2 regions of the Vibrio sp. M260121 genome follow, and region 1 is predicted to be linked to the other one. Evidence: predicted binding sites of a transcription regulator. Region 1 holds the regulator's gene; the other holds the start of a gene.
The links. The regulator MetJ, encoded in region 1, represses methionine synthesis genes. The targets are predictions, from matches to a motif close to TTAGACNTNTANANGTCTAA.
Positions count from the first base shown of each region.

Region 2: the regulator MetJ is predicted to act here: its motif matches at 2,714-2,733, upstream of metN (methionine ABC transporter ATP-binding protein MetN).

Region 1 covers NZ_JATABF010000060.1:1,512-6,008, reverse strand. The annotation lists gene QTO06_RS23205 (bifunctional aspartate kinase/homoserine dehydrogenase II) at 1-424, opposite strand, end outside; gene QTO06_RS23200 (O-succinylhomoserine (thiol)-lyase) at 441-1,601, opposite strand; gene metJ (met regulon transcriptional regulator MetJ) at 1,831-2,151, shown strand; gene QTO06_RS23190 (malic enzyme-like NAD(P)-binding protein) at 2,262-3,539, opposite strand; gene bfr (bacterioferritin) at 3,749-4,225, opposite strand; gene QTO06_RS23180 (bacterioferritin-associated ferredoxin) at 4,300-4,488, opposite strand.
Region 2 covers NZ_JATABF010000032.1:27,455-31,951, reverse strand. The annotation lists gene QTO06_RS16765 (MetQ/NlpA family lipoprotein) at 43-852, opposite strand; gene QTO06_RS16760 (methionine ABC transporter permease) at 885-1,562, opposite strand; gene metN (methionine ABC transporter ATP-binding protein MetN) at 1,552-2,586, opposite strand; gene gmhB (D-glycero-beta-D-manno-heptose 1,7-bisphosphate 7-phosphatase) at 2,930-3,481, shown strand; gene treR (trehalose operon repressor TreR) at 3,556-4,497, shown strand, end outside.

The sequences.
Region 1 (4,497 bases):
CTACTGCTGGCAGATCCTGCTGTGATAACAGCGCAGCCAGTAAGCGTGAGGACCATACTTCGCCATGACCTAAAACCGCCGCTTTTTGTGTTTCAGTTAGTGGCGCTGTTAACTCTGCCAAGGTACTGAATTCATCTTGAAGAGAAGCAAGCAGTTGCGCTTGAACTTCACCCTCTAGTAAAGCTTCTACCAATTCAGTTTGGAACTGTCGCAAGCTCTGCAAGGCTTCATGGGCAATGCGGCCATCTTTATCTAAGCCTTCTAAAAACTCGATCAAGCGGTTGGTGGTTTTCCCTGCCGCAGAGACCACCACCAAGTCATTTTCTGCCGAATACTCTTTAAGAATAGTTACCACGCGCTGGTAGCACTCGGGGTTCGCTAAGCTGCTGCCGCCAAATTTATGCAGCTGACGTTGTACACTCATGACCTTCCTCTCCCAATTACTGTGCTGCTTTCGCGAATGCTTGTTCAAGATCGGCAATCAGATCTTGCGCATCTTCTAAGCCAACAGATAAACGCAGTAACTGTTGAGAGACACCTGCTTCAGCCAGTGCTTCTTCACCCATCGCACGATGCGTCATTGAAGCTGGGTGGCAAATCAAGCTTTCTACGCCACCTAGCGATTCTGCAAGAGAAAAGAGCTCAAGTTCTTTAACAAACACTTTTAGCTGATCAAATGAGCCAGCAAACTCAAAGCTCAGCATAGAACCAAAGCCCGACTGTTGCTTCTTCGCGATGTCATGACCTGGATGCTCTGGCAAACTTGGATGATAGATCTTCGCCACCAAAGATTGCGTTTGCAAATACGCTAACACTTGCTGAGAGCTTTCTTCGTGAACTCGCATTCGTGCACCCAACGTACGAATTCCTCGAAGTGTCATGTAGCTGTCGAATGGCGTACCCGTAGCGCCAATGCAGTTACCCCACCATGCTAATTCTTCGGCATGCTCTTCGCTCTTGGTGATCACCACACCACCGATCACGTCAGAGTGACCATTAATGTATTTCGTTGTTGAGTGGATAACAAAGTCCGCACCAAGCTCCAAAGGCTTTTGGTACACAGGTGTCAAAAAGGTATTGTCCACTGCGACTAAAGCGCCGACTTGTTTTGCTTTCTCACACACAGCCGCAATATCAACAACGCGTACGAGTGGGTTTGATGGTGTTTCTAGCAAGATAAGCTTTGGCTTTTTCGCAATCGCCGCATCCAACGCTTGCTGATCCGACTGGTCAACAAACTGCACTTTAAAATCACCCTTGTTCGCACGAGTATTGAAAAGACGATAAGTACCGCCGTAACAATCGTGTGGCGCAACAATTAAGTCATCAGGACCAAGAAATGCCGATACCCAAAGGTTTAGCGCTGATGTACCGCAGTTAGTGACAACCGCACCTTTGCCTGATTCAAGCTCATACAACGCTTGCTCGAGCAAACCTCGGTTAGGGTTACCAGAACGGGTGTAATCATATTGTGGGACTTCACCAAACGCTGGGAAGCCATAGTTAGTCGAAAGGTAGATTGGTGGTACAACAGCGTGGTATTGACTGTCTGACTCGATACCAGTGCGTACAGCAATGGTTGCAGGCTTACGGGTGCTCATGAGTGTATCCTTTCACGGGTGGTGACATCTAAATGGGAATGCGCTATATCTAGCTTGTATTGTTCAATTGATTAATACGCTTCCCTAACTATTAACCTCACTTTACTTGTCTAAAAATAAGACGTCAACACTTCTAGACGTCTATATGTCTTTGCTTATGGCGGTAAATGCAGCTAAAATCAGCACCTATATTTATTTTTCTAACTTATTACATTAATGAAGGTGCGCAATGGCTGACTGGAATGGCGAATACATTAGCCCGTATGCTGAGCACGGTAAAAAAAGCGAACAAGTAAAAAAGATTACCGTCTCTATCCCGCTAAAAGTTTTAAAAGTGCTGACTGATGAGCGAACTCGCCGCCAGATCAACAACTTACGCCATGCGACTAACAGTGAACTACTATGTGAAGCGTTCCTACACGCTTACACAGGTCAACCACTGCCAACTGATGAAGACCTTCGTAAAGACCGCCCAGATGATATTCCTACAGAAGCGAAAGCGCTGATGACGGCAATGGGCATCGAATTCGAAGCGTTTGACGAAGAATAATTGCTTACAAATTCGTCAACACGATGAAGCTGCACCGGGGACAGTTTCAGACCAAACTAAAAAGGGACGCCATCGCGTCCCTTTTCTTTGCTGTCAGAAATGACTTTGGCTTACTCCGCCATGTAGTTTTCTGGCATCTCAATACGCGCTACACCTGAATTAACCGCAGCTTGAGCAACCGCTTTTGCTACGCGTGGTAGTAGACGTGGATCCATTGGTTTTGGAATGATGTAATCAGAGCCAAACTCTAGCTTGTCTACGCCAGCTGCCTTCAATACAGCTTCTGGTACTGGCTCTTTTGCCAATTCACGAATCGCATCGACTGCCGCAAGCTTCATTTCATCATTAATTTCACTCGCACGAACATCCAATGCACCACGGAAGATGAATGGGAAACACAGAACGTTGTTTACTTGGTTCGGGTAGTCGCTACGACCAGTGCCCATGATCAAGTCATCACGCACTTCATGAGCCAATTCTGGTTTGATTTCTGGATCTGGGTTTGAACATGCGAACACAACAGGTTTATCTGCCATCAGCTTCAATGCTTCTGCAGGTAGTAAGTTTGGACCTGATACACCCAAGAACAGGTCCGCACCTTCAATCACGTCTTCTAGCGTACGCTTATCTGTGTTGTTTGCGAATAACTGTTTGTATTCGTTTAGGTCGTCACGACGTGTATGGATCACCCCTTTACGATCCAGCATGTAGATCTTCTCACGCATTGCGCCACATTTGATCAACAGCTCCATACATGCCACGGCCGCAGCCCCCGCACCAAGACAAACGATGGTTGATTCTTCTAGCTTCTTACCTTGCAGCTCGATTGCGTTCAACATACCCGCAGCGGTTACGATTGCAGTACCGTGTTGGTCATCGTGGAATACAGGTACGTCACAGCGTTCGATAAGACGCTTTTCAATCTCAAAACAATCTGGTGCCTTGATATCTTCTAGGTTAATACCACCGAAAGTGTCAGCAATGTTGGCTACTGTGTCGACAAATTCGTCGATCGTGCGGTGTTTTACTTCGATATCAATTGAATCTAGACCAGCAAAGCGTTTGAACAACAGCGCTTTACCTTCCATTACTGGTTTAGATGCTAGTGGTCCAAGGTTACCAAGACCAAGAATCGCCGTGCCGTTAGAAATAACCGCAACCATATTGCCTTTCGCCGTGTACTTGTACACGTTATCAGCGTTCTGCGCGATTTCACGTACAGGCTCTGCAACACCAGGGCTGTATGCCAATGCAAGATCATTTGCTGTCTCTGCTGGCTTAGTCAGTTCTACTGCAATTTTTCCTGGGGTTGGGTACGCATGGTAGTCCAATGCTTGTTGGCGGCGTTCTTCTTCTGGGGTGACTTCTTGGCGATTGTCTTCAGACATGGATCGTTTCTCTTTTGTTATTTTTTCGGTAAGGGGGAATAAATTCTAAAGGATAGAAGTCAATCTTCATAGGTAAGATTGCGAGCGATATCCTTAAAAAAGGTAATAATGTAAGAGATAAGACCAGATATCTGCGATTAGCACCTGATAGACAGATCAGGTGCACTTTTAATCACTTTCTTTCGACGAGAAAACAGCGAAATATAATCCTACTCTTCGTCGACGTACTGCGCTTGTAAGTAATTTTCGATACCAGACATTTCGATCAAGCCCAATTGCGTCTCAAGCCAATCAACATGTTCTTCTTCGTCCTCAAGAATATCTTGAAAAAGGTCACGCGAAACATAATCACGAATATCTTCCGCATAAGCGATGGCATCTTTTAGATCTGGGATGGCTGCCATTTCGAGCTTCAAATCACATTCGATCATTTCTTTGGTATCTTCCCCAATCATCAACTTACCAAGATCTTGTAAGTTAGGCAGACCTTCCAAAAACAAGATACGTTCGATCAGGTGGTCAGCGTGCTTCATTTCATCGATCGACTCGTGGTACTCCTTGTCAGCGAGGTGCTTTAAACCCCAGTCTTTGTACATACGAGCGTGCAGGAAATATTGATTGATAGCGACGAGCTCGTTGCCGAGCACTTTATTGAGATGTTGGATTATGATTGGATCGCCTTTCATGACAAAGCCCTCCTCTTTGGCTTCATTTAAATGTAGAAGCAAATGAGAAGGTGTCAAAAAGGCTTAGCGAATAATTAGCTAGCTTGTTTCAGTATTAAGTATTCTGTTTCCGCTAAAATTTCTTTAGCTTGCTTGATGCACTTACCGCACTGACTGCCCAACGCTGTGCATCGTTTGATCCCTTTGATGTCTGATACGCCTTCATCTATCGCCAACTTCCTAATCTTCTTGTCAGAGACACCATGGCAAAGACAAACGTACATATTCAAAAC
Region 2 (4,497 bases), on a different contig from region 1:
TGAGCGCCCTTTTTAAGTTTCAAGTGTTGTAGAAAGAGGGGATTACCAACCTTTAACTACGCCACCTTTGAAGATGTCTTTCGCTGCTTCGTAAACTTCATCAGTTTGGTATGCTTTCACGAAGTTTTGTACGTTAGCTGCTTGAACGTTGTCTTCACGAGCAACGATTAGGTTTACGTATGGAGACTCTTTGTCTTCTACGAAGATACCGTCACGCTCAGGTGTTAGGTCGATTGAGCTTGCGTAAGTTGTGTTGATGATAGAAACCGCTACGTCATCAAGAGAACGTGGAAGTTGTGCTGCATCTAGCTCCACGATAGTGATGTTTTTCGGGTTACCAACGATGTCACGTACTGTTGCTTGTAGACCAACGCCATCACGCAGTTCGATCAGACCTTGTTGCTCAAGCAGTAGAAGAGAACGACCAAGGTTGGTTGGATCGTTTGGTACTGCGATACGAGCACCATCTTCGATCTCATCCACTGATTTTACTTGCTTAGAGTAACCAGCAATTGGGTATACGAAAGAATTACCAGCCGTTACTAGCTTGTAGCCACGGTCAGTTACTTGCTGGTCTAGGTATGGCTTGTGTTGGAACGCGTTTGCGTCGATTGAGCCATCATCTAGCGCTGCGTTTGGTGTTACGTAATCAGTAAAGGTAACAAGCTCAACGTCCAGGTTGTATTTCTCTTTAGCAACTTTTGCTGCAACTTCAGCAACTTGTGCCTCCGCACCTGCCATCACGCCAACTTTTACTTTGTTCACGTCAACTTCTTTTTCGCCACAACCAGCAAGAACCAGTGCAGAAGCGGCAGTTGCAACAGTCAAAAGACTCTTAAGGCTAAATTTCATCTTTATCTCCTTATAATTGATATTTTCAATTCTTATCTGTGGTCTACGCGGCGTACGATTGCATCACCGATAGACTGAATAATTTGTACTAGAACAATCAGCATCACGACAGTTACGGCCATGATGACAACATCATAACGGTGGAAGCCATAACGGATGGCTACGTCACCAAGACCGCCGCCGCCTACTGTTCCTGCCATTGCTGAATAGCTTACTAGTGTTACTAGGGTAATCGTCACTGAGTTAACAATAGTCGGCATTGCTTCAGGAAGCAGAACTTTTGTGATGATTTGTGTTGGTGTCGCACCCATAGATTGCGCAGCTTCAACCAAACCTGATGGAACTTCCAGTAGTGCGCCTTCAATTAGACGCGCCACAAATGGGATTGCACCTATGGTCAAAGGTACGATTGCTGCTGTTGTACCGATAAAAGTACCAACCAACAGTTTGGTTACTGGGATAATTGCAACCATCAATACTAGGAAAGGAACTGAACGACCCACGTTGACGATCGCGCCAAGAATGCCGTTGAGTTTGGTGTTTTCCAGTAGGCCACCTTTTTTAGTGGTATGCAGAATCACACCAAGAGGAATGCCAACCGCGAAACCAACGATGCCCGCAACCGCCACCATGTAGAAGGTTTCCCACGTTGCGCCCAAAAGTAGGTTGCTGTTTAAGCTCAGCCATTCAGAAATCGTATTAAAGGACATAGCCAAGTACCTCTACTTTCACGTTGTGCTCACGCAGGAATTCAATCGCTGCGTTATCGTCTTCTTCACTACCAAACAGTTCCGCGACCATCATGCCGAACTTCACGCCGCCGGCGTAATCGAGATCAGAACTTAGGATGCTCACGTCGATGTTGTACTTACGAGCGATTTGTGTCATCAGAGGGGCATCCACAGTTGCGCCAGTAAACTCTAGGCGAACCAATGGGTAGCTGCTTTCTACGCGCGTAGTTTGTAAGCGTGCTTGGTAATCTTCTGGGATAGAAAGATCCAAAGTAGAGCGAATGAACTCGTGCGCCAGTGCAGTCTTCGGATGCGCGAAGATTTCACCAACGGTGCCTTTTTCCACTAGTTCACCATCACCGATGATCGCCACTTCGTGACAGATGCTCTTAACCACTTCCATTTCGTGAGTGATCAGTAGAATGGTGATTTCTAGCTTGCGGTTGATTTCTTTTAGTAGTTCTAAGATGGATTGAGTCGTTGCTGGATCCAGTGCACTGGTTGCTTCGTCACACAGCAAAACGCTAGGGTCTGATGCCAGTGCACGTGCAATCGCTACGCGTTGCTTTTGACCACCACTTAGGTTTGCTGGGTAGCTTTCATGCTTGTCTGAAAGACCAACGAGTTTAAGTAGCTCAGTCACTTTTGTTGTTATTTGCGCTTTGTCTTTGCCTGCTAGCTCAAGAGGGAGTGCGACATTGTCGAAAACGGTGCGAGACGACAGCAGGTTAAAGTGTTGGAAGATCATCCCGATGTTACGGCGAGTTTCTCCCAATTGCTTTTTGCTTAACTTGGTTAGATCAACGCCATCTACGATGATGGAACCCGATGTCGGGGCTTCCAGCATGTTCACACAACGGATCAGGGTACTTTTACCCGCGCCCGATGAGCCGATAACACCAAAGATGGTGCCCTTCGCGATATCTAGATTAATGTCCTTAAGGGCAAGAATTTCCTTACTGCCTTGGTAGAACACTTTATTGACGTCTTTTATTTCTATCATGTTTCAACCTGCACAGAGATACTGGGAACTTCGCTGTTAAAAACGGCTTTTAACAGGAGTAAATTTTGAACTCTATCTCAATTCTCAGTTGATGCTATGGGTTAAGCAGTAGTAAGTCAATAGATATTTTTACGTCTAGACGTCTAAATGTATGGATGTTCTGTTGGGAAAATAAAACAGAGGATGTTTGGCGGAAAGGAATATAAAAGAGGGATATTCAAGATTTACCGATTCTCGGGCGACAAATCAACTGTTTTGTCGCTCACTCACGCCAATTAGATAGTGTGAGTGCTTATAAGGTATGTAATAATCTGATGAAACCGAGTAAATAGAGAAATACGTTTTGGCAAAACCTGCTGTTTTTATCGATCGTGACGGCGTGATCAACGTTGACCACGGCTACGTTCATGACGAACATGATTTTGAGTACATTGACGGTGTCTTTGAAGCGACAAAAGCGCTGAAAGATAAAGGCTACCTGTTGGTGCTTGTGACCAATCAATCTGGCATTGCACGTGGTAAATTCAGCGAAGACCGTTTCTTATCTCTGACTCAGTGGATGGACTGGAATTTCGCTGACAATGGCGTTGAGTTCGACGGCATCTATTACTGCCCACACCATCCAGAACATGGCATTGGTGAGTACAAGCAAGATTGTGAGTGCCGTAAGCCAAAGCCAGGCATGTTTATTTCTGCACGTGACTTCTTGAAGATCGACATGGAGAAATCTGTGATGATCGGCGACAAAGCCGAAGACATGATGGCAGCAGAAGCAGCAGGCGTTGGCACTAAGATTTTGGTTCGCACTGGTAAGCCAGTAACAGAACAAGGCGAAGCCATTGCAACAGTAGTATTGGATAGCATTGCAGATGTGCCTGCTTACCTAAACAAGTAATCGCCATTACTGACTGAGATAAGGGAAGCCGCTGCTTCCCTTTTGTTTGATTCCTTCTTTTAGTCTGAACACTTATGAGCAAAAAACTCACCATTCTTGATATCGCGAAATTGGCTGGCGTGGGCAAGTCGACGGTCAGCCGTGTGCTTACCAATGATCCCAAGGTAAAACCGCAAACGCGTGAGAAGGTAGAGCAAATCATTCGTGAATCAGGCTACGTCCCATCAAAGTCGGCGCAGTCGATGCGTGGTGGCAGTCAAAAGGTGATCGGCGTGATCATCTCTCGTTTGGATTCACCATCAGAAAACCGCGCTGTTGGGACCATGCTCAACGCTTTGTACTCAGCTGGGTACGATGTCGTGATCATGGAGAGCCAGTTCGATCGCGATAAAACCAATGAGCATTTGGATGTGCTTAAACGTCGTAATGTCGATGGAGTGATCGTGTTTGGCTTTACTGGATGTGATGAGCAAGCTTTGGCGGAGTGGGGCAATCGCATTGTCGTGATCGCGATGGACACGCAAATGGTTTCCTCGATCAATTACGACAACCATGGCGTTATCGATATGGCGCTCTCTCACCTGGAACAACAATCTATTTCTCGTATTGCCTACATTGGTGTTGATCCAGAAGATCGCACCACAGGTCTTGCACGCCTTAATGCTTACCAATCTTGGTGTGAGAAAAAGCGCATCGAGCCTTGCTTTCAAACTGGCAAGCTCAACCACGAAAGTGCTTATCAGTTGGTGGATCAAGTCCTTCAATCCGATACACAAGCCATCGCTTGTGCCAGTGACACTATCGCTCTCGGTGTAATTAAACGTCTGCAAGAAGTGGGACGTGAAGACGTGGTGGTTACCGGTGTCGGTGGTAACGAATTACTTTCTTTTCTCTTTCCTAATGTCTTCAGCGTGGATCCAGGCTACTCTCATGCTGGTGAAAAAGCCGCTAACATGCTGATTAATCAATTAAATGGTGATGAGTCTGTGGTGCATTTTACCCAGCAGCCTATCCGT